Regions from separate parts of the Janthinobacterium sp. SUN211 genome, predicted to be linked through region 2. Evidence: predicted binding sites of a transcription regulator. Region 2 holds the regulator's gene; each other region holds the start of a gene.
What was found. The regulator FNR, encoded in region 2, switches genes on or off when oxygen is low (the NO sensors DNR and NnrR bind a similar motif). The targets are predictions, from matches to a motif close to TTGATNNNNATCAA.
Positions count from the first base shown of each region.

Region 1: a site for FNR is predicted at 8,057-8,070, ahead of cqsA (alpha-hydroxyketone-type quorum-sensing autoinducer synthase). Genes of this name have one in related genera too.
Region 3: a site for FNR is predicted at 3,553-3,566, ahead of O3301_RS14485 (PAS domain-containing methyl-accepting chemotaxis protein). Genes of this name have one in related genera too.

Region 1 is NZ_JAPWIC010000002.1:360,560-371,068, reverse strand. It holds gene glp (gephyrin-like molybdotransferase Glp) at 1-705, shown strand, start outside; gene O3301_RS07335 (hypothetical protein) at 702-1,484, shown strand; gene O3301_RS07330 (MHFG family PEP-CTERM protein) at 1,773-2,672, shown strand; gene rmuC (DNA recombination protein RmuC) at 2,685-4,070, opposite strand; gene O3301_RS07320 (group II truncated hemoglobin) at 4,076-4,471, opposite strand; gene O3301_RS07315 (MFS transporter) at 4,604-5,881, shown strand; gene O3301_RS07310 (GIY-YIG nuclease family protein) at 5,885-6,232, shown strand; gene O3301_RS07305 (MarR family winged helix-turn-helix transcriptional regulator) at 6,290-6,739, shown strand; gene cqsA (alpha-hydroxyketone-type quorum-sensing autoinducer synthase) at 6,745-7,992, opposite strand; gene O3301_RS07295 (HAMP domain-containing sensor histidine kinase) at 8,145-9,443, shown strand; gene O3301_RS07290 (response regulator) at 9,447-10,454, shown strand; gene O3301_RS07285 (ABC transporter permease) at 10,451-10,509, opposite strand, start outside.
Region 2 is NZ_JAPWIC010000003.1:61,141-71,649, forward strand. It holds gene ccoO (cytochrome-c oxidase, cbb3-type subunit II) at 1-369, shown strand, start outside; gene O3301_RS11525 (cbb3-type cytochrome c oxidase subunit 3) at 371-574, shown strand; gene ccoP (cytochrome-c oxidase, cbb3-type subunit III) at 567-1,487, shown strand; gene ccoG (cytochrome c oxidase accessory protein CcoG) at 1,490-2,872, shown strand; gene O3301_RS11540 (FixH family protein) at 2,928-3,452, shown strand; gene fnr (fumarate/nitrate reduction transcriptional regulator Fnr) at 3,456-4,214, opposite strand; gene O3301_RS11550 (response regulator) at 4,464-7,538, shown strand; gene O3301_RS11555 (TOBE domain-containing protein) at 7,540-8,307, opposite strand; gene O3301_RS11560 (sulfate/molybdate ABC transporter ATP-binding protein) at 8,348-9,052, opposite strand; gene modB (molybdate ABC transporter permease subunit) at 9,061-9,732, opposite strand; gene modA (molybdate ABC transporter substrate-binding protein) at 9,748-10,506, opposite strand.
Region 3 is NZ_JAPWIC010000003.1:706,518-717,026, reverse strand. It holds gene O3301_RS14505 (GNAT family N-acetyltransferase) at 1-240, shown strand, start outside; gene O3301_RS14500 (nucleotide pyrophosphohydrolase) at 237-596, shown strand; gene O3301_RS14495 (hypothetical protein) at 659-1,447, shown strand; gene bamE (outer membrane protein assembly factor BamE) at 1,444-1,752, shown strand; gene O3301_RS14485 (PAS domain-containing methyl-accepting chemotaxis protein) at 1,788-3,443, opposite strand; gene O3301_RS14480 (DEAD/DEAH box helicase) at 3,881-6,037, opposite strand; gene O3301_RS14475 (alpha/beta fold hydrolase) at 6,310-7,155, opposite strand; gene O3301_RS14470 (M28 family peptidase) at 7,291-8,907, shown strand; gene O3301_RS14465 (SRPBCC family protein) at 8,947-9,363, opposite strand; gene O3301_RS14460 (dienelactone hydrolase family protein) at 9,496-10,194, opposite strand; gene O3301_RS14455 (DUF6701 domain-containing protein) at 10,282-10,509, opposite strand, start outside.

The sequences.
Region 1 (10,509 bases), on a different contig from region 2:
GTGGCCTTCTTTTCCACCGGCGACGAATTGCGCTCGATCGGCGAGCCACTCGACGCGGGCTGCATCTACGACAGCAACCGCTACACCCTGCTGGGCATGCTGACCCGCCTCGGCTGCGAAGTGCTCGACATGGGTATCGTCAAGGACAATCCGCAAGCGCTGGAAGCGGCCCTGCGCGGCGCCTGCGCTTCGGCCGACGTCATCATCACGTCGGGCGGCGTGTCCAGCGGCGCGGCCGATTTTACGCGCGACATCCTCGCGCGCCTCGGTGAAGTGGCCTTCTGGCAAATCAACATGCGCCCGGGCCGCCCCATGGCCTTCGGGCGGATTGCCAGCGAAGGCGAATCGGCCTTGCTGCTGGGCCTGCCAGGCAACCCGGTCGCCGTGATGGCGGCGTTTTATTTCCTCGCCCGCCCCACCCTGCTGCGCCTGATGGGCGCCGACGCGGACACGTCCGCCCTGCCGCTGCTGCAAGTGGCGGCGCAAGCGGCGATCCGCAAGAAACGGGGCCGCACGGAATACCAGCGCGGCATCGTCGAGCGCGGCGCAGACGGGCGCCAGCACGTGCGCGTGACGGGCGCGCAAGGCTCGGGCATCCTGCGCTCGATGACGCAAGCCAATTGCATGATCGTGCTGCACGAAGCGCAAGGCCACGTGGCCGCCGGCGACCTGGTCGATATCGTGCTGTTCCAGGGATTGGTATGAAACTGATACTGGCACTGGCCCTGCTGCAGGGCATGGCGGCGTACGCCGGCGAAGTGCACAGCAATGGCTACACGGTGCGCTTCGATGAACGCATCGAGGATGCGCACGGTGACTTGCACGGCGACACCGTGGGCCGCATCCGCCTCGTGCGCACCAGCGACCAGGCGCTCGTGTGGCAGGAAAACACGCCCTTGCGGCCCGGCTGCGGCGCCGTTGCGGCCGTCACCGCCCTCGACGACCGCTTCGTCGCCCTGTGCGGCCACCTGGGCGGGCGCCATTACACGCAAAAGATCATTTTCATGCAAGGCAACTCACCCGCCATGGTGAGCGTGGACCAGTACGATGCGCCCAGTCCCGTGCGCATGGAGCGGGACGGATCGCTGGCCATCGACGTCCTGCGGCGCGACCGCTTTCCTGGCGAACTGACGGGCCCGCATTACTTTCCCACCGTGTACCGCTTGCACCGCGATGACGCCACGTTCGGTTTCGTCCCCAGCTTTGATGGCGATGCCGCCGGGCGCTACTGGCAGCACTACCGCGCCACGCGCCAGGCGGCGCCGGCGGCGTCCGTGCTGCCGGAACTGCTGGCCTCCCTGCTGGCGGCCCAGGCCGGCAAGCAATCGATCTGCGCGGAACTGGACACGCTCGCCGCCGACTTGCAGCAAGGACGGCAGTACGATGCGCAAGGCGCGCGCACCTTGATGCGCACCTGGCTGCACAAGCTGCCCGCCATCGGCTATCCCGCCTTCGATACGCAAGCCTGCCCGGGCCGCATCTAAGCATCCCTTGCCGCGCCGCCGCCGGCGGCGCATCCCCAAGCTTCCCCTCCCGAACGGCCCGCCTTGCGCGGGCCGTTTGCATTGCCCCTTCGCAATCAATTTTCTTCCCGGAAACTGCTCGGCTATCGAGATAAAAATGTTAATTATTTCTTTAAATAATATATCAACAAACATAACACTAATTGTAATTATTTTATTTATTTGTTGATATTGAAGTTTCTTCGGTGATAACATCCGAACTTATACGAAAAGTTCAATTTTGATATTGTTTTCACGAGGAAACTAATAATGAGACATCGCTCTTGGAGCGCGGGCGCCAGCATGCTGGGAGCGGCTTGCCTGCTTGGCCTATTGACCCTCGCGCCGCCGCCCGCCTACGCAAAAGGGGCCCCCCGGGCCGACGTACTGGACAACTGCAGCTGGAACCGCCCCGGCGCCGACCCGTTCATGGGCGACGTCGTGGCCGCCGTGGACAGGTACCCGGACATCGCGCCGCAGGTGCGCGAGCAATTGAAGGCGCGCATGCGCGCGCGCCAGTATGATGAAATCGTCGTGATCAGCCGCGACGCCATCCGCGGCAAGGGCAATTACGATGCGCGCATCAGCGACATGCATTTCGGCCCGGGCCGCGTCTGCCGCAATGTCACGCGGGCAGGCTGGAGCGAGCAGATGCAGGAAAGGGGACTCGTGTACTGCGTGCAGGGCGCCTGCATCCTCGTGCCCACCGTGTGCCGCAATGTCAGCCGCATCACGCAGGCGGCGGCCGGGCCGCGCGGCGCTGGCGCGGCCCCGGTTGGCGCCGCGCCGGGCGGTGCAACGCCGGCAGCGGCCGCGCCGGCGGCAACGGGCGTGCCCGTCATCGAGCATCCCGTCGCCGCGCATGGCGGTTCGCTCACAGGCGCGGCGCCGCCGGCCGTGGTGGCCGGCCTGCCCCTGCCGGGCTTCGATTTCGTGCGCGGCAGCCGCGACACGATGTTGCCGTCGGGCATAGGCGGTGGCCAGCCACCGCGCGGCAGCAGCATCATCGTCGAGCCATTCAACCCCACCGTCATGCTGCCTTCGCTGCCGCCCACCGGCCTGTCCGTCCTGCCCGCCGTGCCGGAACCGCAAACGTGGGCCATGCTGCTGGCAGGACTCGCGCTGACCGTCTGCACCACGCTGCGCCGCCGGCCTGCGGCGGCGGCCTGAACGGCGGCGGTGCTATTCGCCGTCCGCTTCGGCGGACAGCCCCGCGTCCGCCTTACCCAGCAGCAAGGCAGCCGCCTCGCCCGGCAAGGCTTCCACGGATTTCAATTTGCGCGCCATTTGCCGGCTGCGCACTTCCGCGCTTTCGATATTCTTCGCCGCCTTTTCCAGGGTCAGCCGGGTCTGCGACAGCACGTCGCCAAACTTGCCGAATTCCGTCTTCACGGCGCCCAGCACTTGCCACACTTCCGACGAGCGCTTTTCCAGCGCCAGGGTGCGGAAACCCATTTGCAGGCTGTTGAGCAAGGCCGTCAACGTGGATGGCCCCGCGATGCTGACCCGGTGCACGCGCTGCAATTCATCGGCCAGGCCCGGGCGGCGCAACACTTCCGCATACAAGCCTTCCGTGGGCAGGAAGAGGATGGCAAAGTCGGTGGTCAGCGGCGGCGCCAGGTATTTGTCCGCGATGGTTTTCGCTTCTCCCCGCACGGCCCGTTCCAGCTCGCGTCCGGCCAGGGCCACGCCGTCCGCATCGGCCCGCTCGGCCGCTTCGACCAGGCGTTCGTACTGTTCCTTGGGGAACTTCGCATCGATCGGCATCCACACGGGCGGCCCGCCATCGGACAGGCCCGGCAGTTTCAGGGCGAATTCCACGCGCGCGCCGCTGCCCGGCAAGGTTTCCACGTTCTTCGCGTACTGGTCGACAGTGAGTACCTGCTCCAGCAGCATTTCCAGCTGCACTTCACCCCACGTTCCCCGCGTCTTGACGTTGGTGAGCACCCGCTTCAGGTCGCCCACGCCCAGCGCCAGCTGCTGCATTTCACCGAGGCCCTGGTGGACTTTTTCCAGCCGCTCCGACACTTGCTGGAACGAGGCAGTCAAGCGCGTCTCCAGCGTCGCGTGCAATTTCTCGTCGACCGTCTTGCGCATCTCTTCCAGGCGCGCGCCATTGTCGGCCTGCAAATCGCGGATCTTGCTTTCCAGGGTGGCGCGCACTTCCAGCATGCGCTGCGCATTCGACTCCGTCAGCTGCGCCAGGGTCTGGTTGGTGCTGTCGGCAAAGCGCGCCAGGCTTTGCGCCTGTTCCTCGCGCCCGACTTTTCCCTGCGCCTGCATCTGCGTGCGCAGGCTGTCGAGCTGCTGCAGGGTCGCCGCCTGGAATTGCGCCAGGCTGGTGGCCAGGTCTTGCCGCGTCGCCTGTGCCGACGCCTGCAGCTGCAGCCGCACTTCGCGCTCGACCCGGTCGATGCGCTCCAGGCTTTGCTGCTGGTGCTGCTGCACCAGGGCCAGGGTGGTAGCGCCATCGCCGGCCGCGCCGCGCGGGCGCAGCAAGATCAATAGCAACAGGACGATGGCGACGATGGCGGCGCCCAGCAGGCTGTAAAACTCGATTGGGCTCATGGGTGTCAGTCAGGTTTGTTGCGCATCCAGTCGGCCGTCTGATAGAACGATTCCATCAGGCGCACGCGCAAGGACTCTTCGATGCCCGTGTCTTCCATGGCCCAGGCCATGGCGCGCAGCCACTGGTCGCGCTCGCTGGTGCCGATGGCGTAGGGCAAGTGACGCGCGCGCAGGCGCGGGTGGCCGAATTTCTCGATATACAAGTCCGGCCCGCCCATCCATCCCGTCAGGAAGAAATACAGCTTGTCGCGCGAACCGTCCGTCGAAGGCGGATGCATGACGCGGATGCCGGCGAACTCGGCTTCGAGTTCCATCAAGTCATAAAAACGATCGACCATTTCACGCAGCACGGGGGCGCCGCCGATGGTCTCGTAGAGGGTGGGGGCAGTGGTATCAGTCATGGCCGCCATGATAGCGCAAGCGCCGGCGGCCCATGCGGCGCCAGCTTCCGCTGCCGGCATAAAAAGCAATATACTTGACTACTCAAGCTTTTATCAACTACCATGCAATCTTTAAACACGGACAGGTCAACCATGCCCACCACCGCAGAACCTCCTTTGCTACGCAATACCAACTTCCGCTGGCTGCTGGGCGGCGGCCTCGTCTCCATGCTGGGCGACCAGTTCAGCATGCTGGCCCTGCCCTGGCTGGTGCTGAGCCTGACGGGCGATAGCCTCAGCCTGGGTATCGCCGTGGCCCTGATGGGCGCCCCGCGCGCCGTGCTGATTTTGCTGGGCGGCACCATCGCCGACCGCTATTCGCCCCGGCGCGTGATGCTGCTGAGCAAATACGCGAACGCCGCCATCCTGCTGGCGCTGGCGGGGTTGCTGCTGCTGGACCAGGCCAGCCTGGCGCTCGCGTATGCGGCCGCGCTGGCGCTGGGTATCGCGGCCGCCTTCGGCATTCCCGCCGGCACGGCCATCCTGCCGCAAGCCGTGCCGCCGCAATCGCTGCAGAACGCCAATGGCTTGCAGATGGGCGCGCGCCAGCTGTCCCTGCTGGCCGGCCCCCTGCTGGCGGCGCTCGTGCTCGGCGCCCACGATGGCGCGCAGCACACCTCCATGGCGGCGCTGGCCGCCGCCTTTGCCATCGATGCGCTGACGTTCCTGTTCTCTGCCTGGACCTTGCGGCAAGTGAGCCTGCGGCCACTGGCCGCGGCGGCGGCGCAGGGCATGTGGCGCGACATGGCGGCGGGCCTGGCCATGGTGTGGCGCGACCTTCCCTTGCGCAGCTGCTATGCGTACTGGGCGGTGGTGGCGTTCTTCGTCATGGGGCCGCTGCAAGTGGCCTTGCCCGTGCTGGCCAGCGAGCGCCTGCAGGGCGCCTCCGCGCTGGGTTTGCTGATGGGCGCGCATGGCGCCGGCACCCTGGCCGGCATGCTGGCGTCCAGCCTGGGCGGCGCCTGGCTGCGCCGCCACTTCGGCGCCACCCTGCTGCTCGTCGACGCGGTCGTCGGCCTGCTGCTGATGGCGCTGGGACAAATCAGCTCGGCCTGGCAAGGCGCGGCCCTGCTGGCCGTGACAGGGTTGCTGGGCGGCTACTTGCAGGTGGCCATCTTTACGTGGATACAGCGGCGCGTGGCGCCCGCCATGCTGGGCCGGGCGATGGCCCTGTTCATGGGCATCTTCCTGGGACTGGCGCCGCTGTCGGCGGCAGCCACGGGCGCGCTGCTGCGCCACCTGAGCGTTGGCGAGCTGTTCTGCGGCGGCGGCGCCCTGCTGCTGGCGGCCGCCGTGGCGGCCGCATTATTTACCGCCATCCCGCGCATCGCCGGACCGGAAACGATTACCCAAACGATATCGGAGAAGTAAAACATGGACAAGACACGACAGGCAACATTGAAAGCGCACTACCGGCAACAGCCGCCGCCGCTGGGCATCATCGCCTTGCGGCACTTGCCCAGCGGGCGCACCTTGCTCGACAGCAGCCGCAACGCGCCCGGCATGCTGAACCGCCACCGCTTCGAGCTGAACCTGGGCAAGCACCGCAACGCCCTGCTGCAGGCGGACTGGCGGCGCGACGGCGCGGCGGCCTTTTCCTGCGCCGTCATCGATACGCTCAAGCTGCCCGACGACCCCGCCTTCGATGCGGACGCCGAACTGGGCGCCCTGCTGGAACTGCACCGCGCACAGTGGCTGGAGCAAGGCCAGCCGCTGTATTGAGCGGCATTGCTTTACACTTGCGTACTCAAGCATTTCGCAATGGATAAAATGGACGCCATGAACGATCACACTCTCCCGTCGCCGGACGCCGATGGCGCGCTGGACTTTTGCCTGCGCCTGGCGCGCGCCCAGGCGCTCATCGTGCGCCGCTTCGACAGCGCCCTGGGCAATTTGCATGGCCTGAGCTTCAGCGACTATCAATTGCTGTACCAGCTGCAGCGCGCGCCCGGTGCGCGCCTGCGCCGCATCGACCTGGCCGAGCGCCTGGCGTTGACGGCCTCGGGCGTCACGCGTTCCTTGATGCCACTGGAAAAGATCGGCCTGGTGGCGCGCCAGGCCGATGCACGCGACGCCCGCGTCGGCTATGCCGTGCTGACTGCCGCCGGCCAGGAATTGCTGGGACATGCGAGCGCCACCGCGCAGGCGGTGGGGCGCGAATTGCTGCAGGATGCGCCGGCAGAACAGCTGGGAGCGCTTTCCGCCCTCCTGGGCCGGCTGGCCGGCTGAAGCCCCTACACGAGCGCCAGCCTGCGCAGGCGCCGCGTCGATGGCCAGTGTTCCACGCCCGCTTCGGCGCGGATGGCGGCGCAGCCCGCCAACACCCGCTCGATGGCCGCCCCGTCGAGCCCCGCATTGAGGGTCAGGCGCACGAGGGCGCGGTTCTTCGCCGTTGCCGGGGCGCAAAACATGGCGCCGTAAATGCCTTGCCGCTCCAGCGCCTGGCGCAGGACCAGGGTGGCCGGTTCGCCGCCCGCCTCCAGCGCCACGATCTGCTCCGTGCCATCGCTGACGTTGTAGCCCAGTTCGCGCAAGCCTGCGCGCACCTGCAGCGTATGGCGTTGCAGGGTGGCGCGCCGCTCGTCGGCAGCCATGATGAAATCGAGCGCCGCGCCCAGCCACGCCAGCTCATGCGCCAGCAAACAGGAACTGAAGATGGCGGGGCGTGATTCGGACAAAAAATAGCCCTTGAAGCGGCTGGAACAGCTGATGAAACCGGCCCGGCCCGCGAAGGCCTTGGCCAGCGACGCCGTGCGGAAATGCACGCGGTGGCCCAGTCCCCACGCCTCCACCAGGCCCGCCCCCTGCGGGCCATGCGTGCCCAGCGAGTGCGACTCGTCGACCACCACCACGCAGTCGCTGCGCTCGGCGATGTCGAGCAATTCCAGCAGCGGCGCCAGGCTGCCGTTGGTGCTGTACAGGGCGTCGACGACGACCACGCCGCGGCCATGCTTTTCCACCTGCCGCCGCAAGTGCGTCATGTCGTTGTGCAGGAAGGGCACGGCCTGGGCCTGCGCCGACAGCACGCCTTCCCACAGCGAGGCGTGGGCCTGCATGTCGAGGTAGACGGGAATGCCGGGGCTGGCGATGCACTGGATCAGCCCGACGTTGGCCGCCATGCCGGACTGCGCCAGGATGCCGTCCTCGCTGCCCATGAAGCGGGCCAGCCGGCTTTCCAGCCGGTGCTGTTCGCTGCCTTCCTGCAAGTACACGGCCGACATCAGCATGCCGCCCGCATGCGCCTGCAGGGACGCCACCTGGGCCGCCACCAGCGCCGGCTCGGCGGCGATGGACAGGTAGTCATTGCCGGCCAGGAAAATGGCATGGGCGGGTGTCGGTTGCCAGGCATGGGGATGCTGGCCGCCCAGCAGCTTTTCGATGCGCGTGACGTGGTGCGCATCCATGCGCCGCACGATGTAGTCTGGCAAGCAGTGTTCGGCGCGGACGAAGGATGGGGCATGCAAGCTGGTAGCGATGGTCATGAGTTTTCTCCTAGGGAAAGGTTTGCTGCGGCTTAAAGCCTTGACCGTCTCGCGAACCCATCCATTGACGTATATCAATGTCCGATGAGATAACCGTTCAACCAGGAAAATTTACGCGATGATAATGTTCTGAAGAGAATCAAGGCAGAGTCATGACGCAGCAATTGCAAGGACGATGGACACACTGGCGCAGGCGCCTGCTCCATTCGCTGCTGCATGAACGCATGCCCCATGAAAACCTGGCCGGCAGGGTCGCCATGCTGGCCGCCGTGGGCACGGTGGCGATGCCGCTGTACTACCTGCTGTGGAATTACTTTTTTCCGCAAGCCTATGAAAACCTGACCTTGCGCCTGACGGGCGTGGGCATCTGCGCGGTCGGCCTGTTTGCGCGCCACTTCTCGGCCCGCTGGCTGTCGCGCTACCTGCTGTTCGCGCTCAGCTACATCCTGCCCTTCTTCTTTACCTTCATGTTTCTGATGAACCACGCGTCGTCCATCTGGAGCGAATCGCTGCTGATCGGCCTCGTCGTGCTGTTTCATTTCGAGACGAAGCTGGCTTGCCGCGCCTACCTGATCGGCACCAGCACCGCCTGCCTCGCCGTCATCCTGCAGGGAGAAGGCGACTTCCTGCTGCAGCGTGAAGTGCTGCAGCAACTGCCCGTGCACTGGTTCACCATAGCCGCACTGTCCGTGGTGAAAGTGGGCAGCAAGGTGCTGGAACTGGAACGGCTGGCCGGCCTGTCCGCCGGGCTCGGTTCCGTGGCACACGAGCTGCGCACGCCGCTGACCAGCGTGGAAGCCAATGTGCGGGGCATGCGCCGGCTGCTGCCGCAGCTGGCCGGCCAGGCGCACGACTTGCCGCCGCTGCAGGAAGCCCTGTCGCGCATCCAGTTCGAAGTGCGCCACATGCAGCACATGATCGATTTGTTCCTGATGAGCGCCAGCGCCGTGAACCGCAACCTGCAGCCCAGCCAGGCGCTGTCGATGCTGGCGATGGTGAATTCCGTGCTGAAGCGCTACCCATTCACCGGCAACAGCCAGCGCAGCCGCGTCAAGGTGGACGTGCGCGCCGACTTCCAGTTCGCCGGCCAGGACGAACTGTGCGTGGTGATCCTGCTGAACCTGCTGAGGAACGCGCTGAAAGCCATCCAGCGGGCCGGCAAGGGCCGCGTGCGCATCATCATCGACGGCGCCCGCCCCGTGCCCAGGCTGCTGTTCATCGACACGGGCTGCGGCATCGCGAAGAACCGCCTGCCGCTGATCTTCGAGCGTTTTTATTCGTATCCCGTGCATAACGGCAGCGGCATCGGCCTGGCCCTGTGCCGGCAGATCATCACGGCCTGGCAGGCGCGCATCCGCTGCGTGTCGCGCGAGCATGCGTATGCGATTTTCATCCTGGAATTTCCCCAGCCCCTGCCTGCCCGCTTACAACCCTCTTCCCCCGCAAGGTGATGCATGCAACTGCCCGTCTACTCCCATCCGACCCTGACCGTATTGATCGATGACAGCGATTCCTTCCTGAAAAGCCTGGCGTTCCAGCTCGATCCCGCGCTGGCGCGTCTGACCTTTCATGACACCAGCAGCGCGCTGCACTGGCTGCGCCACAGCACGCAGCCGGGCGAGACGCCGCTGCACGTCAATTTCGATACGCAAAACCTGCCGCGCGACCAGCGCAACGTGGCGCTCGACCTCGAACGCATCTGGCGCATCAGCGGCCAGGCGCAGCGCTTTGCCGTGCCTTCCGTGCTGGTGGTCGATTATTCGATGCCGCAGATGAATGGCCTGGAATTCTGCCAGGCCGTGCGTGACTTGCCGTGCAAGAAGATTTTATTTACGGGCGCGGCCGATGAAAAAGTGGCCGTGACGGCCTTCAACCGGGGCTTGATCGACCGCTACATCAAGAAGAGCGACGACGATGCGCTCGATATCCTGGAACAGGAAATCGTTTCCCTGCAACGCGAATTCTTCCTGCAGCAGTCGGACACCGTGCGCGACTTGCTATTGCTGCACGACTATAGTTTCCTGCAAGACGAAGCCATGGCCGCCGTCGTGCAGGAGCTGTGCCGGCGCCATGGCTTTGTCGAGTTCTATATTTTCCCGAATCCCTGCGGCATCCTGTTTTTCACGCGCGACGGCCAGGCCCGCCTGATGATCATCGAGACGGAACGCAGCCTGCACACGCAGTACGAAATGGCGCGCGACAGCGACGCGCCCGAGTCCCTGCTGCTGGCCTTGCTGGAAATGCGCGTGATCCCGTACTTTTCCGATGCCGACAGCGACGGCATGTATGCGGCGCACATCGGCGAAAACTGGTTCCGCTATTGCGCCGCACCGACCATCTGCCTGGGGCGCGAAACCTACTTCTGGGCCCTGTTCGACGTGCCGCCGCACCAGCTGGGGCAGCCAGTCATGTCCTACTCGCAATTTTTACGCGCGCAGGCGGACGACAGCGTGGGAGCCTAGCTTTCCCGCAAGGTTTGCAGCGGCGGATGTTTCAGCACATTGCGCAAGCCCAGCC
Region 2 (10,509 bases):
CGCTATGGCCACTATTCGGTTGCCGGCGAATTCGTCTACGACCGTCCATTCCAGTGGGGTTCCAAGCGCACGGGACCCGACCTGGCCCGCGTGGGCGCGCGCTACAGCGACGAATGGCACCGCACGCACTTGAACAACCCGCGCGACGTGGTGCCCGAGTCGAACATGCCGTCCTACCCCTGGCTGGCGAAGACCAAGCTGGTGCCTGACGACATCATGCCGAAGATGCGCGCCCTGAAACGCCTGGGCCAGCCGTACAGCGATGAAGAGATCGCCGCCGGCCCCGCGCAGCTGCAGGACAAGACGGAAGAAGACGCCCTGGTCGCCTATCTGCAAGGCCTCGGTACATTAATCAAAACAAGGAATTAGCATGGCAATCGAAAACCTGTTTGACAGCGCCAGCAGCGTCATGACGGTGGTTTCCTTTACGACGTTCGTGGGCATCCTGTGGTGGACGTTCAGCCGCAGCAACAGCGACTTCGACGCGGCAGCCCGCCTGCCGTTCGCCGACGACGCGCTCGACTATCCGGCCGAAGCCGAAATGACCCTGGCGAAGGAGCATAACCATGGCTGACTTTACCAATGGCTTCTGGAATATCTACATCATCGTGCTGTCCCTGCTGGGCATCATCGGCTGCGGCGTGCTGCTGTACTCGCAGTCGAAAATCAAAGTGGTCGAGGGCGCCCCTGCCGACGGCACCACGGGCCACGTCTGGGACGAGGACTTGAAGGAACTCAATACGCCGATGCCGCGCTGGTGGATGTGGTTGTTCTACATCACCATCGTCTTCTCGCTGGCCTACCTGTTCCTGTATCCGGGCCTGGGCAACTATGCCGGCAGCCTGGGCTGGAAATCGACGGGCCAGTACGAGGAAGAGCTGAAGAAGGCGGAAGCCGACTACGGTCCCCTGTTCAACAAGTACCTGAGCCAGGACTTGAAGACGGTGGCCGCCGATCCGCAGGCGCAAGCCATCGGCCAGCGCCTGTTCCTGACCTACTGCGCGCAATGCCACGGTTCGGATGCGCGCGGCAACAAGGGCTTCCCCAACCTGACGGACAAGGACTGGCTGTATGGCGGCGAACCCGACATCATCAAGACCACCATCATGCACGGCCGCAATGGGCAAATGCCACCGATGGGCGCTGCCCTGGGCTCCGAAAAGGATGTCGAGAACGTGGCCCATTATGTGCTGAGCCTGTCCGGCTCGACCTCGGATCCCGTCAAGTCCGTGCTGGGCAAGGCCAAGTTCGGCGCCTGCATGGCCTGTCATGGCGCCGATGCCAAGGGTAACCAGATGCTCGGCGCGCCAAACCTGACGGACAAGACCTGGCTGTACGGCGGCAGCGCCGACACCATCATGGAAACCGTACGCAAGGGACGCAGCAACACCATGCCGGCCTTCAGCGATTTCCTCGGCGAATCCAAGGTACACGTGCTGTCGGCGTATGTCTGGAGCCTGTCGAATCCGCAGGCACCCGCAAAGTAAAAATGGAACCTCAAGTCATCAAGATGTATGCGGCCCGCGAGCAAATCTACCCTCGCGAGGCCAAAGGACGCTACGCTACCTGGCGATGGGTATGCGTATGGCTTACCCAGCTCGCGTTCTACGGCTTGCCGTGGTTGACCTGGAATGGCAGGCAAGCCCTGCTGTTCGATTTGACCACGCGCAAGTTCTACATTTTCGGCGTCGTGCTGTGGCCCCAGGATTTCATCTATCTGGCGGCCCTGCTGATCATCTGTGCGTATTTGTTGTTCCTCGTCACGGCCATTGCCGGGCGGGTGTGGTGCGGGTTCTCTTGCCCGCAAACGGTATACACGGAAATTTTCCTGTGGGTCGAACGCCGCATCGAGGGCACGCGCAGCGCGCGCATGGCCCTCGACAAGCAGGGCCCCTCCGTGCGCAAGGCGTTCAAGAAGACGGCCAAGCACCTGGTATGGGGCGCCATCGCCCTGTGGACGGGCTTTACCTTTGTCGGCTACTTCACGCCGATCAAGGAACTGGCGCAGTCGGTGACCACGCTGAACTTCGGTCCCTGGGAATGGTTCTGGGTATTGTTCTACAGTCTGGCAACCTACGGCAACGCGGGCTGGCTGCGCGAGCAGGTGTGCAAATACATGTGCCCCTACGCGCGCTTCCAGAGCGCCATGTTCGACCAGGACACCCTGATCATCACCTACGATGCCAAGCGCGGCGAACCACGTGGCGCCATGAGCAAGAAGGCCGGCAACAACGACAAGCTGGGCGATTGCATCGACTGTACCCTGTGCGTGCAGGTGTGTCCGACCGGCATCGATATCCGTAACGGCCTGCAGTATGAATGCATCGGTTGCGCCGCTTGCGTCGATGCCTGCAACAGCGTGATGGACAAGGTCGACCGGCCACGGGGACTGGTACGCTACAGTACCGACCATGCGATGGAAAACAACTTCAATTCGAAGCAGATACGCCAGCGCGCCATGCGCCCGCGCGTCTTGATCTACACTTCCATCCTGGCCCTGATCATCATCGCCGTGTGTACTTCGCTGGCCCTGCGCACGCCCCTGAAAATGGACGTGATCCGCGACCGCGGTTCCATGGGACGCGAAGTGGAAGACGGCATGATCGAAAACGTCTACCGCCTGCAGATCATGAACACATCGGAGCAAAGCCAGCATTTCAAAATCAGCGCTTCCGGCTTGCCGGGCCTGACCTTGCTGACGCGCGAAGAAGTGACCTTGCAGCCGACGGAAACGCTGGGTTGGCCGATCCGCCTGCGCGTGCCGCACGGCGTGGGAGAGAAGGGCTCGAACAAGATTGCGATCGAATTGCAATCGCTGGACGACCCATCGCTGCATGTGCGTGAAAGCGCGGTATTCATCGTGCCGCGGTAATAGCAGGAAGGCCAGTCCCCGCATGGGGATTGGCCGTTTACACAGGAGAAATACCATGTCCGACAGTCTGAAACTGCAAGCACCCGTTGCACCGTGGTACAAGCATCGCTGGCCATGGCTGCTGATGATCGGCCCCGGCCTGTCCGTGGTCGTCGGCAGCTTCATGGGCTATATCGCGTTTACGCAGCCCGATGCGCTGGTGGTGGGCGATTATTACAAGCAGGGCAAGGCGATCAACCAGGATTTGAAGCGCGACACGATCGCCAGCGACCTGGCGATGGATACGCGCCTGTCGTATGACGTGGCGCAAGCGCGCCTGACCGGTTCCGTGCACAGCTTCGGCAAGGCCTATCAGGCGCCTTTGCAGCTGCACCTAGCGCATGCGACCCTGCCGGAAAAGGATATCAAGGTGCTGGTACAGCCCGATGCGGCCGGCAATTTTTCCGTGGCGCTGCCGATGCTCGAGCGCAGCCGCTGGCAAGTGCTGGTGGAAAACGACAAACGCGAGTGGCGCCTGTCCGGCATCTGGACCTGGCCGCTGCAGCGCAGCATCGCGCTGCATGCGGACGAGGAACTGTAAGTCTTATTTGCAGACGTCCGTGCCGGCCGTAATCGCCTTCAGTTTCGCCGGCTGCAGGATTTCAATTTCCCGGTTGGAGACACGCAGCCAGCCTTCCTTCTTGAACTTCGACAGCAGGCGGCTGACGCTCTCGATGGTCAGGCCCAGGTAGTTGCCGATTTCCTCGCGCGACATGCGCAGCTGGAAATTGCTGCCCGAATAGCCGCGCGCTTCATAGCGCGACGCCAGGTTGACGATGAAGGCGGCAAAGCGCTGCGTCGCCTGCATATTGCCCAGCAACAGCATGACGCTTTGCTCGCGCGTGATTTCCTGGCTCATCATGCGGTGGAAATGGCGCAGCAGGGTCGGCATATTGCCCAGCAATTGTTCCAGGCTGGAAAACGGGATTTCACACACTTCGCTGTCTTCCAGCGCCACCGCATTACAGTGGTGGCGGTCGGCGCTGATGGCGTCCATGCCCAGCAGTTCGCCCGCCATCTGGAAGCCCGTCACCTGCTCTTCGCCGCCCGGATTGATCTGGTACGTCTTGAAATGCCCCAGGCGGATCGCATACAGGTTCTGGAACGAGTCGCCGATGCGGAACAGCGAGGCGCCGCGCACAATCTTGCGGCGGCGGCCTATGATCTGGTCCAGCCTGTCCATGTCGCCCACATCGAGGCCCATCGGCAGGCACAATTGATGCATGCTGCAGGTCGAGCATCGCGCACGCAACGCCTCCACGTTCACGGTGGGCAAGGTTGGAGTGAGTAGCGCTTCAGTCATGTCGGTACCTTTTAGAAAATGCAACAACAAGTTTACTGCATACAGCCGCATACAGGGTTGCCGTATACCAATTTCACCGTAAATTCGGCGAATAAACGACGTCCAGCCTTTAATTATATGGCAACATCGTCAAAAGCCCGTACGGGGCGGGCAATTTGCGCGGCGGCGCTTGCCAAGCTGGGGCATTGATAGGAAAATTCCTGACAGCATTATCTGCCGCCTGTGCCGCCCGGTACTGAAAAGGAAATCATGAAGCCTCTCGGCATTAAAGCAAAAGTCGCGCTGGCCACCAGCCTGACCTCGATCGCCATGATCGCGCTGGTCACCATGATCCAGGTGCAGCACATGCGCGACGACTTCACCCGAGTACTGCTGAGCCAGCAATCGTCCCTGATCACCCGCACCGCTGCCGAGCTCGACGACAAGCTGGGCATGCTGCTGCAGATCGTCACCCTGACGGCCCGACAGCAGCCGCCGGAATTGATCGCCCGGCCCGCCCAATTGCGCGAATACTATTCGCGCCGCTCGATGCTGGTGCTGTTCGATGACGTGCTGGTGCTCGACGCGCATGGCGCCGTCGTGGCCGACATGCCGGAGGTAGCGGGGCGTGCCGGCATCAACGTCGCCGAGCGCGAGTATTTCCAGACCGTCCTGCGCACGCGCCAGCCCATGATCACCGAACCGATGCTGGGCAAGTCGAGCGGCATGCCCATCGTGCAGATGGTGGCGCCCGTGCTGGCCGCCGATGGCCAGGTGGCCGGCGTGGTGATCGGCGTGCTGCGCCTGTACAAGGACAACCTGCTGGGCCGCCTGCGCTCGGAAAAGATCGGCAAGAACGGCTATTACTTCATTCTCACGCGCGGCGCCGTGCCGCGCTACGTGCTGCACCCCGATACCAGCCGCTTGCTGCAACCGCGCAAGCCGAACGCCAACCTGACGACGACCCAGCTGCTGAAGGAAGATGGCGAAGGCAGCATGGTCAGCACCAACAGCCGCGGCATCACGGCCGTCAACAGCTTCAAGCGCCTGAAATCCGTGAACTGGCTGCTGGCCGCCTCGCTCCCCGTCGAGGATGCCTTCGAACCGTTCGATGGCGTGCTGTACCGATTGGTGCTGTGGAGCATCCTCGCCTCGCTGCTGGCCGCCTTCGTGCTGGGCTGGGTCACCGTGCGCCTGCTGTCGCCGCTGGTGCGCCTGCGCGACACCCTGCAAGCCCTGCGCACCAGCGGCAGCCGCTTCACGCCCGTGCCGGTGCAGCAGCGCGACGAGATCGGCGAACTGACGGAAGCGTTCAACGGCCTGATGAGCGAACGCGACCGCCTGCAGCAGGAACTCGAATCGCGCGCGGCGGAGCTGGAACAGGAACGCGACCGGGCCGAGGCGGCCAACCGCGCGAAGAGCGATTTCGTGGCCAACATGAGCCATGAAATCCGCACGCCCCTCAATGCCGTGCTGGGCATGGTGTATTTGCTGGGCAATACCAGGCTCGACACGGAACAGCGCAAGTATCTGACCATGGTCAGAGTGGCGGGCCAGTCGCTGCTGGGCATCCTCAATGACGTGCTCGACTATTCGAAGATCGAGGCGCGGCGCATGGAGTTGTCGCCCGTCGAATTCGACCTCGACGAAGTCATGAATACCCTGGCCACGACGATGACGATGAATGCGGGCGAAAAGGAGCTGGAACTGGCCATCGCCGTCGAGCCCGACGTGCCGCGGCGCCTCGTGGGCGACGCCCAGCGCCTGCAGCAAATCCTCGTCAACCTGGCCGGCAACGCCATCAAGTTCACGGAAAGCGGCGAAGTGGTGGTGGCCGTCAGCCTGGCCGAGAGCGAGAGCGGCCGCGCCTGGCTGCGCTTCGAAGTGCGCGACACGGGCATCGGCATGACGGAACTGCAGCAACAGCAGCTGTTTGCCGCGTTTTCCCAGGGCGACCAGAGCATCACGCGGCGCTTCGGCGGCACGGGCCTGGGCCTGGCCATCAGCAAGCAGCTGATCCACATGATGGGCGGCGACATCGCCGTCGCCAGCAGCGAAGGCAAGGGCAGCCGCTTCTGGTTCAGCGTGCCCTTCGAAATGCTGGCGCAGCCGGCCGAAACGCGGCGCACGCCGGCGCTGGGCCAGCTGCGCCTGCTGGTGGCCGACGACAACCGCACCACGCGCGAACTGATCGTCAAGCTGATCGAGGCATGGGGCTGGCTGGCCGACGAAGTGGACTCCGGCTTTGCCGCCATCGAGCTGTACCGCGAACGCCTGGCGCAGCAGCAACCGTACGACGTGGTGCTGGCCGACTGGCACATGCCCGTCATGGATGGCCTGGCCACGGCCAAGGCCATCCGCCAGGCGGCCAGCGGCCAGCGCCAGCCCATCGTGGTGATGGTCAACGCCTTCGCCCGCAACCACCTGGAAGAAATCTCCAGCGCGGCCGAGGCCGACGTCGTGCTGATGAAGCCGATCACGGGCTCGAGCCTGTTCGACGCCCTGCACCAGGCGCTGATCGCCAAGGACGACGGCGGCGAGCAACGCATGCTGCACCAGCCGCTGGGCACGGAACTGGCCGGCGTGCACTTCCTGCTGGTGGAAGACAACCACCTGAACCAGGCCGTGGCGCGCGGCATCCTCGAACACATGGGTGCCACCCTGGACGTGGTGGGCGACGGCTTGCAAGCCGTGGAACGGCTGCGCACGGAAGCGCTGCGCTACGACATCGTGCTGATGGACATGCAGATGCCCGTCATGGACGGTTTCAGCGCCACCCACATCATCCGCACGGAACTGCGCTTGCACCTGCCCGTGATCGCCATGACGGCGGGCGTGCTGGCGTCCGAGCGCGAGCGCTGCATGACGGCCGGCATCAGCGATTTCATCGCCAAGCCCGTGGTGGTGGAAGAAATGATGGAAGTCATCCTGCGCCACCTGCCCAAGCGCCCGCAAGTGCAGACGGCCGAGCCCGCACACGTCGCCGATGAGGAAGTGTTTTCCATGGCGCCGCTGATGCGCGTGATGGGACGCGATGCGAAGGGGCGCGGCGTGCTGCGGCGCATGGTGGAAGACGCGCTGAACAAGGGCATGACGCCCGTGCACGAGGCCGAAACGGCGTTGCAGGCGGGCCGCCACAGCGACGTGGCACGCATCCTGCACAGCGTGCGCGGCTCCGTCGGCACCCTGGGCACGAAACGCCTGATCCGCGCCGCGTTCGCCACCGAGGAAGCCATCGATGCGGGCCGCCTGGACGAGGTGCCGGCGCTGCTGGCGCACACGGCGCAGGAACTGGAACAGGCGCTGGCGGCGGCGGCGGATTGGTTGTCGCGCCTGCAGGATTAAATCAGGCGGGCACGCCCAGAATCACGCTGGACGCCTTGAAGATGGCCGTCACGTTGCTGCCAAGCTCGATGCCCAGGTCGGTGCTGCTCTGGTTGGTGATGATGGCGGCAATCGTGCCGCCGCGCGGCAAGTCCAGCACCACTTCCGTATTGACGGCGCCCGTCTGCACGCGCGTCACGACCCCGGCCAGCTGGTTGCGCGCGGAAAAGCGCGCGCCCTGGCTGTCCGTCACGAGGATGATGGACGACGCCTTGATCAGCGCAAACGCTTCCGCACCCGGCACCAGGCCCAGGCTCGCGCTGCTGCCCTGCGTGACGATGGCCACGATGTGCTGGCCACCGGGCAATTCCAGGGTGACTTCATCGTTGACGGCGCCCTGTTTCAGTTCGGTCACCTTGCCCAGGAATTGATTGCGTGCCGTGGTTTTCATGGCCATTCTCCGTATGAGTAAAAGATCGTCGGCGATGCCTTCCGCCTGGCTGCCCAGCTGGCGCAGGTAGCGGGCATGCTCGCGCTCGATGATACGGAAATTGTCGACCAGCTGGCGCCCCCTTGGCGTCAGCCGCGTGCCGCCGCCGCCCTTGCCGCCCGTCAAGCGCTCGACCAGCGGTTCGCCGGCCAGGTTGTTCATGGCGTCGATGGCGTCCCAGGCCGCCTTGTAGCTCATCTTCACAAGCTTGGCCGCCTGCGTGATGGAGCCGCACTCGGCGATGGCGCCCAGCAATTCCACCCGGCCGGCGCCGCCCAGGTTTTCTCCGCCCACCGTCATCCATACCGAGCCTTGCAGGCCGATTTCCGCTGCCGCTGATTTATCCAATGCGTTCACCCAATGTCTCTTCCATGCTGTCAATTTGTCCGTCACGCAAGTAAAGCACATGTTCACCCAGAATGCGCGCATCTTCCGGATCATGTGTGATCAGGATCATGGGCACGTCCAGGCGCTGCTGCCACTGGCTCAACTCCAGGCGCATTTTGACACGCAGGGCCGGATCGAGGGCGGCAAACGGCTCGTCGAGCAGCAGCGCGGCCGGTTCGGCCACGAGTGCCCTCGCCAGCGCCACCCTTTGGCGCTGGCCACCGGACAACTCGTCGGGAAACTGGTGCGCCAGTTCCTGCAGGTGGAAGGCGTCGAGCCAATGCTCGACCTTCTGCAATTTTTCGCGCGCGCGCGGATTGAACCAGCCGCGGCGCAGGCCAAAGCCCACGTTCTGGCGCACCGTCAGGTGCGGGAACAGCGCGTAATCCTGGAACAGATAGGCGACATTGCGCTGCTGCGGCGGCAAATTGATGCCGGCGGCGGAATCGAACAGGGTGCGCCCGTTCAGGCGGATATGGCCCGCCTCAGGCGTGAAGAGGCCGGCAATGGCTTTCAGGGTCATGCTCTTGCCGGCGCCGGACGGGCCATACATGGCGATGCGCTGGCTGCTGGAGGTGCATTGCACCTGCAGGTCGAAGCGGCGTTTGCCGGAGCGCAAGGTGGCGCGGAGGTCGAGGTCGAGTTGCATAGGCGTCATCATCTGCGTCATTTGTGCGCGATGCGTCCGGGCGCCAGGCGGCCCGCCGACAGCAGCACCACGATGCAGACCAGGGAGATAATCAGCACCAGCGTATTGGCCACCTCATCCTGGCCCGCCTGCACGGCTTCAAACACGGCCACCGACAGGGTCTGCGTCTTGCCGGGGATGCTGCCGGCCACCATCAGGGTGGCACCGAACTCGCCCAGCGCGCGCACGAAGCCCAGCAGCACGCCGGCGAGGATGCCGCGCCAGGCCAGCGGCAAGGTCACGCGGAAAAAGATCGCCATTTCCGAGATGCCCAGCACGCGGGCCGCCTGCTCCAGCTGGCCGTCGACCGCTTCGAAGGCGGCGCGCGCGGGCTTGAAGACGAGGGGAAAGGCGACCACCGTGGAGGCGATCACGGCGCCCTGCCACGTAAAGATGAGGTTGATGCCGAAGTTATCCTGCAGCCAGATGCCCATCGTGCCGCGCCGGCCCAGCAGCACCAGCAGGTAATAGCCGAGCACGGTGGGCGGCATCACCATCGGCAGGGTCATGAGGGCGTCGAGCAGCTCGCGCCCGGGAAAACGCGTGCGCGCCAGCACATAGCCCGTACCGATGCCGAGCAGCAAATTGAGCGCCGTGGCCCACGCCGCCACCTTGAGCGACAGGGCCAGCGCGGTCCAGGCGATATCCATGCGCGTCCGTTTACCTTATGGCTTCTTGAAACCGTACTTGGCGAGGATGGCTTGCGCCGGCGCCGTCTGCAGGTAGCTGACGAAGCGCTTCGCTTCAGCCTGGTTGGCGCTGTCCTTGATGGTGGCGATCGGGTACAGCACGGGCGCGTCCAATGGCACGTCCAGCACCACGTTCACCTTGTCTTTCATGATGGCCGCGTCGGTGGCATAGACAAAGCCCGCATCGACTTCGCCGCGCGCCACGTAGTCGAGCGACTGGCGCACGTTCTGCGTGCCGATGGCCTTGGGCTGCACGGCGTCCCACAGCTTCGCCTTCTTCAGCGCGCCTTCGGAGTAACGGCCGACGGGCACGCTGGCCGGATTGGCGATGGCCACGCGGGTCACGCTCTTGTGCGTCAGGTCGCTCAAGTTCTTGATGCCCAGCTTGCTATCGTGCGGCACGATCAGCACCAGGCTGTTGCCGACGAAATCCATGCGGTCGGCCGGCAGGACGAAGCCCTGCTTTTGCGCCGCATCCATGGTTTCCTGGTCCGCCGAGGCAAACACGTCCACGGGCGCGCCCTTGACGATCTGTTGCAGCAGCACGCCCGAGGCGGCGAAGTTCAGGGACACCTTGCTGCCCGGATACTGCGCCTCGTAGCTCTGCGCCGCATCCTTGAACGCATTCGTCAGGCTGGCCGCGGCCGACACCACCACTTCACCGGCAAGGGCGGAGGTGGCGGCGGTGGCCAGCAGGGCGGTGCCAAGCAGGCGGGCGAGGGAGGTGAGGCGCATGAT
Region 3 (10,509 bases), 650 kb from region 2:
CGCATGTACGTGCACCCGGACAGCCGGGGACTGGGCCTGGCGAAACGTTTGCTGGCCTTGCTGGAAGAGCAGGCGCTGGCGCGCGGCTGCCGCTTGCTGACCCTGGAAACGGGCATCCACCAGCCCGAGGCGATCGCCCTGTATGCGCGCCACGGCTACCAGCGGCGCGGACCGTACGGCGACTATCCCGACGACCCATTCAGTGTCTTCATGGAAAAACCGCTGCAGGCGGCGGCATGAGCGCGCCCAGCGACAGCCTGCTCGACATCCGCGCGCGCCTGCGCGCCTTTGCCGACGAACGCGACTGGGACCAGTTCCACACGCCGAAAAACCTGGCCATGGCCCTGTCCGTGGAAGTGGCGGAACTGGCGGAACACTACCAGTGGCTGCCCACGGGCGCCGATGGCGAACTGGACGAGGCGAAGCGCACGGGCATCCGCCACGAACTGGCCGACGTGCTGATGTATCTGGTGCGCCTGGCCGACAAGAGCGGCGTCGACCTGCACGCGGCCGTGCTGGAAAAGATGCAACTGAACGCACAGAAATACCCGGCGCAGCAGGTGCGCGGCGACGCGCGCAAATACAGCGAGTACTGATAGCGAGTGCTGACACGCCCACCCGTGCGTGGCGGATGCGCAAAAAGGCGTAGCATTCAGGCATGCGCATTTATCGATTACTGCTGATCATAGGCTTGCTCCACGGCCCTATTGCGCTGGCGCAAACCGCACCCGTGCCGCAGGTGAAGGTGGACGCCACGCGCGACCCCGTCGACAAGTCCTACCGCAAGATGCTGCAGGGCGTGGACCGCTTCGAACGCGACCATGCGCTGGCGCCGCAGGCCGTGCTGCGCTTCCGCTTGCTGCCGCGCCAGCCCGGCGTGGACATGACGGGCGTGCAGCTGCGCATCGCCGGCGACACCGTCAGCATCCCCTTGCCCCTGGCCGAAGACAACAGCTTTGCCCCCGTGCGCAATGCGCAAGCGGCGCGCGAAGACGCCGTGCTGCTGGCCAACCGCAAGGCCAGCACCATGAGCTGGCGCGCGCAAGTCATCACGCCCGGCTTGCCGCCCGGCACGCGGCGCCTGGGCGACTTGCGCCTGGAATGCCGCGCCGGCATGGATTCCGGCCTGATCTCGAACGACCCGCAAATCATCGCCTGGCTGTCCAGCATGCTCTACAGCACAGATAAAGTGTGTTCCGAGCCGGATGGCAATTATCTGTTCTTCACGGACCGTCCCCTGTTCGGCGTGACCCTCGTGCATGGCGAGCGCCGCCTGGCGTTGCCGTTCACCATGCTGTACGCGGGCGGCGAGCAAACGCCCGCCTCGCTGCCCTATTGCGATTGCCAGGTCTTGCTTGATCGCACGTATTACGCGCCCTTGTGGGATAGCAACTGGCCGGACGATACCCTGCTGGAATTTACTTACATGGACGAGGTGGCGCCATGAAGTGGCTGTCGCTGGTCTTGTTGACGCTGCTGGCCGCCTGCTCCGGCACGCGCGCCTTGCAAGCAAGCAAGAATGTGCCCTACGCCACCCTGGAACAGACGGTGCAAGTGGGCAGCAGCACGCGCGAACAGGTGCGCGCCGCGCTGGGCGACAGCACGTCCATCCGTTTCGACAGCGGCAAGGAAGTGTGGATGTACACCTATCCGGCGGCCTTGGGCGCGCAGGGGGAATATGTGATTCTGTTTGGCGGGGATGGGGTGGTGAAGCAGGTGCGCAGCGGCGAGGTGTACCGGGTACGGAAGTGATTCCCGCCAGCATGGCGCTGGCGGGAGTGGCATGCTTATCGTGCCTTCAGCAAGGCCCGCGACGCGACGCCCGCGCCCACGCTGCGGCCCACGCCGGCAACCTTGCGCTTGGGCGATGCCTTCAGCTTGAAGATGCCGATCGACTGGGCCACGCTGTCGGTGCGCTGCGCCAGGTTGGTGGCGGCCGCGGCCGCCTGCTCCACCAGCGCCGCATTCTGCTGCGTGATGCCATCCATGTGGATGACGGCCTGGTTGACTTGCCCGATGCCCTGGTTCTGCTCGCGCGTGGTCGAGGAAATCTCGTCCATCACTTCCGTCACGCGGGCTACCGAGGCGATCACTTCCGCCATGGTGGCACCCGCATTGCTGGTCAGTACGCTGCCCGCGTTCACGGTGGCGATCGAATGGTCGATCAGGTTTTTCACTTCTTTCGCGGCCGTTGCCGAACGCTGCGCCAGACTGCGCACTTCGCCGGCCACGACGGCGAAGCCGCGGCCGTGCTCGCCCGCGCGAGCCGCTTCCACGGCCGCGTTCAAGGCCAGGATATTCGTCTGGAAGGCGATGCCGTCGATCAAGCCGATAATGTCGAGAATCTTGCGCGACGACGAGCTGATCTCATCCATCGTGGTGACCACTTCGCTGACGATGGTGCCGCCCTTGGCCGCCACGGTGGACGCTTGCGCCGCCAGGTCGTTGGCCGTGGCCACATGGTCGGCGCTGTTTTGCACGGTCGACGTCAGTTCTTCCATGCTGGCCGCCGTCTGCTCGAGGCTGGACGCCTGCGATTCCGTGCGGCTGGACAAGTCCATATTGCCCGTGGCAATTTCTGCCGTGGTGATGCGGATATCCTCGAAGTTGGCGCGCACGTCGCCGATGATGCTGTGCAAGTTGATGTTGGTCTGGCGCAAGGCCGCCATCAATTGACCCATGTCATCGTCGCGCACCTTGTCGATGACGCCCGTCAAGTCGCCGCCGGCCATCTTGCGCGCTACCGTGATGGCGTCGCCCAGCGGGGCGACGAGGGAATTGTGCAGATGGGCCCAGAAATACAGCATCAGCGCCACGGCTGCGGCGGCGGCACCGCTGAGCCAGCTGCGCGTGGCCGTGCTCGTGTCGCCGTCGATATTCCACACGGCGCAGCCGAGGATGGCCAGCACCACGCCGAAGACGATGCAATGCAGGGCCAGGTCTTGCGACAGACTCAGCTTGCGCCATTCGCTCAGCTTGGCGGCCCAGCCCTGGCGCACGACGCGGCCATTGCGGATCGCCAGGTTGGCGGAATTGCCATCCTTGAAACTTTTATACAGGGCTGCCGCTTCGTTGATCTGCTCGCGCGTGGGCTTGGTGCGCACGGACATATAGCCGATCGGGCGGCCGCTTTCGATGACGGGCGTGATATTGGCGAAGACCCAATAGAAATCGCCATTCTTGCAGCGGTTCTTGACCATGCCGGTCCAGGGCATGCCCGTCTTGATGGTGTCCCACAGGTCGGCAAACGCTTCGGCCGGCATATCGGGATGGCGCAGGATATTCTGTGGCGCACCCAGCAGTTCCATTTCTGAAAAACCGCTGACTTCAATGAAATACTGATTGGCGTAATTGATGTTTCCCTGTAAATCCGTGGTGGAAACAATCGTCATGCCTTCATTTAATACGTATTCATTTTGCGTGATAGGCGTATTGACCCGCATCGTCGCTCCTCTATTTTTTTCAACTAGCATAACAAAAACATAAAAACAATATACCACATCAAGCACCCATGATATATCGCCTCGGCGACAGTGACGCCAGTCAAACAATTTAATAAAAGTCAATTCATTTATGTTTTAGGATTTACTTTGATTCAACTTGATTGATTTTATTGAAATGCAAAATTTAAATTGCGTGCATATACAATAATTAATAAAAAATTATGTATCGATGCAGCAGGCAATAAATATGGCGTTTGCACCGATAAAAATATGCAAAGGAGCCGTGGCCATTGCCGGCAGATGGCAATACCTGCCGCCAACCATAACGCGGCAATCATGTTTATTTCTTGAGGGAAAATAAAAACTGGCGCGAATGCGCCAGTGGGGGATGTGTCTCCAATCCGCGACACAGGCGCCGGAGCGCCCGTGGGGATGGCTTACTTGTACGTTTTACGTGGCGGCGACTTCGGACGCGGCGGCGCAGGCTTGCGCTCCGTCGTTCCATCGTCCAGGCTGATGCGCAGTTTCTGGCCAGAAACGACGACCGATTTCAGGTGGTCGAGGATTTCCGGCGGCATGCCTTCTGGCAAGTCCAGCACGCTGTAGTTGTCAAAGATATCGATGCGGCCGATATGCTTGGCTTCCAGGTTCGCTTCGTTGGCGATGGCGCCGACGATATTGCTTGGCGTTACGGCGTGCTCACGGCCCACTTCGATGCGGTAGGCCGTCACGCCCGGGCGTGGACGTTCCTTCTTCGGCGCGCGCGGGGCAACTTCGCCCGCGTCCGCCGGTGCATCCTTGAACGCTGGCGCGGACTTGGCGGCGAACGGCTTGCGCGGCGCGGCTGGTGGCGCCAGGTCCGGTGCGTCGCCGTCGCGGCTGATGCGCAGCTGTTGGCCCGCCACCCACACGGTTTTCAGCTGATCCAGCAATTCTTTCGGCATGCTGTCTGGCAAGTCCAGGACGCTGTAGTCGTCATAGATTTCGATGCGGCCGATGTTTTTCGAATCGATGCCCGCTTCGTTGGCGATGGCGCCCACGATATTGCCCGGCTTCACGCCATGCTGATGACCTACCTCAATGCGGAAGGTTTGCATGCCGGCGTCGGCCGGACGCTGGATGCGTTCCTTTTTCGGGAAGGCCGGACGCTCGCTGCGCTCGTTGCGGTCGAAGCGGTCATTGCGTTCGAAACGGTCATTGCGTTCAGGGCGATCAAAGCGGTCTTGGCGCGCAGGACGGTCGTCTTGCCACGTGGCTTGCTCGCGCGCCTTGTTCTTGTCCAGCAACAAAGGCACATTGCCACGCGCCATCTTCGCCAGGGCGGCGGCGATTTCGATGGCGGGAATGTTCTGTTCACGTTCGAAATCTTCGATCAGCGACTGGAACTGCTCCAGTTCGCCCAGGGCCAGGGTTTCGCTGATCTGTTCCTTGAACTTGGCGATACGCACGTCGTTGACGGCCTGGATGGTCGGCAGTTCCAGCATGCCGATCGGCTGGCGGGTCGAGCGTTCGATGGCTTTGAGCAAGTTCTTTTCACGCGGGGTGATGAACAGGATCGCTTCGCCGCTGCGGCCGGCGCGGCCCGTGCGGCCGATGCGGTGGGTGTAGCTTTCCGGATCGTGCGGCACGTCGTAGTTGACGACGTGGCTGATGCGCTCGACGTCCAGGCCGCGGGCGGCCACGTCGGTGGCGACCAAAATGTCGATCTTGCCGTCTTTCAACTGCTGGATCGTGCGCTCGCGCTGGGCTTGCTGGATGTCGCCATTGATGGCGGCAGCCGAGAAGCCGCGGGCTTGCAGCTTGCCGGCCAGTTCTTCCGTGCCCAGCTTGGTGCGGGCAAAGATGATCATGCCGTCAAACGCTTCCGCTTCCAGGATGCGGGTCAGCGCGTCGAGCTTGTGCATGCCCGACACCAGCCAGTAGCGCTGGCGGATGTTGTCGGCCGTGCCCGTCTTGGCGGCGACCGTCACTTCGGCCGGGTTCACCAGGTAGGTGGTGGCGATGCGCTTGATGACGGAAGGCATGGTGGCCGAGAACAGGGCCGTTTGATGGCCTTCCGGCGTTTCTTGCAAGATGCGTTCGACGTCGTCGATAAAGCCCATGCGCAGCATTTCATCGGCTTCGTCGAGCACCAGGGTTTTCAGCTTGGACAGGTCGAGCGAACCCTTGTCCAGGTGATCGATGACGCGGCCAGGCGTGCCGACGACGACGTGCACGCCGCGGCGCAAGGCCGACAGTTGCGGGCCGTAGCTTTGGCCGCCGTAGATCGGCAGCACGTGGAAGCCGGGGATGTGGGCGGCATACACCTGGAACGCTTCGGCGACCTGGATGGCCAGTTCGCGCGTTGGTGCCAGGACCAGGGCTTGGGGTGAGCTTTGTTTCAGATCGATGCGCGACAGGATCGGCAAGGCGAAGGCGGCGGTCTTACCCGTGCCTGTTTGCGCCTGGCCCAGCACGTCGCGGTTCGCGAGCAATAATGGAATCGTCGCCGCCTGGATAGGCGACGGTGTTTCGTAACCGACATCCTTGAGCGCGCGAATCAGCGGCTCGCTCAGGTTAAGGTCGGAAAATAAGGAAATTGGTGTATCAGACATGAAATCACTCACAAGTTCGCTCGAATCGCCCAATGCGAAAGAGTGTATCTGCTAGTTTACTCTTTACTGGACCTTACCGGGTGGCTGCATGCCGCAGAACGCCGTTTTTTGCGCCATATCTACGTAAAAAAGCCAGAAAAATCGGCGATCCGCACGCATTTGGCGCGTGATTTTGCCAACATTAAACGATACACAACAATATGCCGGCTGCGCCTGTTCTGCGTGGCAACAGCTCCGGCGGGCGCCGCGCCGTCACGGCGCCCGCCCCCGCTTCAGGTGCGCAAGAACTCCAGCAAGTCCTCGTTCAGCCTATCCTTGTGCGTCGTCGCCAGGCCGTGCGGCGCGCCCGCATACACGAGCAATTTGCTACCGATGATGAGTTCGGCAGTACGGCGCGCCGAGGCGGCGATCGGCACGATCTGGTCGTCGTCGCCATGGATCACCAGGGTCGGCACGTCGAATCTGGCCAGGTCGCCCGTGAAATCCGTTTCCGAAAACTGCTTGACGCACAGGTAGGCGGCCGGCATGCCCGCCTGCATGCCTTGCCGCCAGAAACTGTCGCGCACGCCCTGCGACGGCTTCGCGCCGGGCCGGTTGTAGCCATAGAAGGGCTCGCTCAAGTCGCGGAAAAACTGGCTGCGGTCGGCCTGCACGCCCGCGCGGATGGCGTCGAACGCGGACAGCGGCAAGCCCAGCGGATTGTCGGCCGTCTGCAGCATCAGCGGCGGCACGGCGCCCACGAGCACGGCGCCGGCCAGGCGCTGCGTGCCGTGGCGGCCGATGTAGCGCGCCACTTCGCCGCCGCCCGTCGAATGGCCGACGAGGGTGGCGCCCGTCAAGTCCAGCGCGGCGATCAGGGCGGCCAGGTCGTCGGCATAGGTATCCATGTCGTTGCCGCCGAACGGCTGGCTGGAACGGCCGTGGCCGCGCCGGTCGTGCGCGATGACGCGGTAGCCGTGCGAGGCCAGATAGAACATCTGGTCTTCCCAGGCGTCGGACGACAGGGGCCAGCCGTGGCTGAAGACGACGGGCGGGCCGCTGCCCCAGTCCTTGTAGTAGATCAAGGTGCCGTCGGCGGTACGCAGGGTATTGCTCGATTGCAAGTCAGGGCGAGTCATGGAACGCTCCTTGTCGGTGGACCAGCAGCCATTGTGGCCCCAATCGGCTGGCGCGCGCCGCGCGCTACGCCAGAGCATTGCGGTAGAGTAAGATTACCGCTGCTTTGCTTTCCCGTATTCACTTTTGGAGTTGTCATGCGTTTTCCCTTCGTCCTCGCCGCCAGCCTGTTCAGCACGGCTACCCTCGCCCAACCGCTCGTTGCCGAGGCGCCCCTGCGCGCCCACCTGTCCTTCCTGGCCGACGACTTGCTGGAAGGACGCGGCACGGGCCAGCGCGGCGGCGACCTGGCCGTGCGCTACCTGGAAACGCAGGCGGCCGTGGCCGGCTTGCAGCCCTTGCCGGACGGCACGTATCGCCAGGCGCTGACCATCGTCGGCAGCAAGGCATTGCCATCGAGCACAGTGACCTTCAGCGCGGGCGGCAAGACCTTGTCCCCCGCCTTCGGCCAGGACATCGTCTTTGGCGCGGCGAATGGCCAGCAGAAAGTGGCGTTCGACGCGCCCGTCGTGTTCGCCGGCTACGGCATCCGCGCGCCCGAAGAGCAGTGGGACGACTTCAAGGGTGCTGATTTAAAAGGAAAAATGGTCATCCTGATGGTCAACGACCCGCAGCCGACCGTTGCCGAGCCGAACCGCTTTGCCGGCAAGTCGCTGACCTGGTACGGCCGCTGGGTCTACAAGTACGAGGAAGCGCTGCGCCAGGGCGCGGCCGGCGTGCTGCTGATCCACACGACGGCGTCCGCGTCGTATCCGTGGTCGGTGCCGGCCAACGGTTTCGGCCATGAACGCTTCAACCTGGCCGGCGCGGGCAATGCGATGGAAGGCTGGCTGCAGGAAGACATGGCGCGCGCCCTGTTCCAGGCGGGCGGACAGGACCTCGATGCCTTGCGCGCGCAGGCGGAAACGCGCGAGTTCCGTCCCGTGGCCTTGAACGCGACGGTCAAGGTGGTCTTGAACAGCCAGATCCGCAGCATCGAGCAATTCAACGTGGCCGGCATCGTGCCGGGCACGGATCCGAAACTCAAGGACGAAGCCGTGATTTACTCGGCCCACTGGGACCACCTGGGCAAGGATGACGAAGGCAGCGCCCGCTCAGGGCAAAGCGACCACATCTACAACGGCGCCATCGACAATGCCTCGGGCGCGGCGGCCCTGCTGGCCATGGCACAAGTTGCGGTAAAACAACCTGCACGGCGCACGCAGATCTTCCTGTGGCCGGCCGGCGAGGAAACGGGCATGCTGGGCAGCACGGCCTACACGCGCAAGCCCCTGTGGCCGCTGGCGAAAACGGCCGCCGACCTGAACCTCGACAGCATGAACTTCGTCGGCAAGACGCACGACATCGGCGTGGCCGGCGCCGAGCGCAGCAGCCTGTACGCGAGCGCCGCCAAGGTGGCCAAGCGCATGGGCCTGCGCCTGGCGCCCACCATTCCCGACCTGTCCGGCGCGTTTTACCGGGCCGACCATTTTGCCTTCGCCAAGGCTGGCGTGCCCGCCTTCAACGTGGGCTCGGCCGTGTTTTCCGGCGACGGCTCGTTCGACTTCGTCAAGGAGCCGAAAGCGTCCGGCGAGCGCCTGGTGGCGTTCAAGAAGGATTACCACCAGGTAACGGATGAATACCACCCGTCGTGGGATTTATCGGGCATGGTGCAGCAGGCACAATTCACCCTGAACCTCGGCTATGAAGTGGCAAACGACAAGAATTTGCCTACATGGAACAAGGGCGAAGCGTTTGGCAAGGTCAAACGCTAGGCGCCATGAAAAACACCGGCCTGTGCCGGTGTTTTTCATTCAAATCGCCATGATGCGTTTTAAATCGACGAAGGCCGTTTCATACAGGTGCTGGAAGGCGCCGATCATGACTTCTTCCACGCCTTCGGCCGCGTCGAACTCGCTGGCCCATTCCGCCACGCAGGAAGCGCCGCCCGGCTCGCCCGTGACGCGCAGGGTGGAGCGGTAGTTCTTGACGGGGATCGGCCCCGAAACGATGGTGTAGCTGTAGCTCTTGTCCGCCTCGCTGTAGCTTTGCAGGCGTTCGGCGATGATGGCGCCGTCCGTGGTTTTCAGGCGGCGCACGCGGCCGCCGTGTTCGGACAGGCTGGTCTTGATCGAGCTCGACCATTCAGCCAGCGACTGGAAGCCGCCGATAAAATCCCACACGCGTTCGGCGCTTGCCGCCAATGTTACAGAAACAATTACTTGGGCCATCTTTAATTCGGTTCCTCATCCAGGTTTGCCGGGCGTTGCCCGGCACAGCCGCTATTTTAGCGCCCATGCGGCTTTGTTGCTGGGCGCGTATTGAGCTCGAGAATAACGACTGGCCGGCCTGGCGAGACAGCCTTACAGGTTTTCCGCCAGGAAAATCAAGGAATTGCCGTGCGCGTGGGCGGCGGCGCGCTGCTGGTAGCTGTCGCGGTGGGTGCAGTTGAAACCGTGCTCGGCGCCCGGGTAGATGTGGATTTCCACGTCTTGCCGGTCTTCGAAGCGTTCGGCGATCTTTTGCACGGCTTCCGGCGGAATGTGGCTGTCCTGGCCGCCGAAATGCATGAGCAGCGGCACCTGGATGCGGTCGGCCAGGTCCAGCTTGTTCTGGATGCCGCCGCCGTAATAGGCGATGGCCGCGTCGACCAGGCCAGCCGCGGCCGTCTGGAACGACAAGCGGCCGCCGAAGCAGTAGCCGACGGACGCCAGCTTGCCCGTCACTTCCGGACGCGCGCGCAGGACGGCGATGGTGGCCTTGATATCGCTCAAGGCATGTTCGTTATCGGTAGCCTGCATGAGTTCGACGGCGCGCTTCCAGCCGTCCGCGTCATAGCCCAGTTCGATGTGCGCACCGGCGCGCCAGAACAGGTCGGGCACCAGCACCACATAGCCATCGGCCGCGTACTGGTCGGCCACGGCGCGGATGTGCTCGTTGACGCCGAAAATTTCCTGCAACAGGATGATGGCGGGGCCCTTGCCCACGTGCGGCACGGCCAGGTAAGCCTGGAAGCTGCCGTCCGGGCCGGCGATATCGATCCACTGCGATGTTGTGCTCATAGAAACTCCAGTCTGAGGTTGGGGGAATGCCACAGCCAGGCATGTTACTGGTTTTTCCCTCTTTCTGCGCCCACCCTTTGTCCTGGCTCAATACATCTCGCGCAGGTAAATCACCGGGCCCGACTTGAAGACGCCAAAGACGACGGTGCCCACGGTGCTGGGCAAGTACGCGATGCCGGGCACGGACACATCGACGCTGCCGGTCTTGCCGGCGCCGGGCGCCGCCACAATCAAGCGTCTATTCGACGGCAAGATGCCCTTGTCGAACGTATAAGTAATAGTCGTGCCAGCGGGAAATGCAAAGTCCTTGCACGC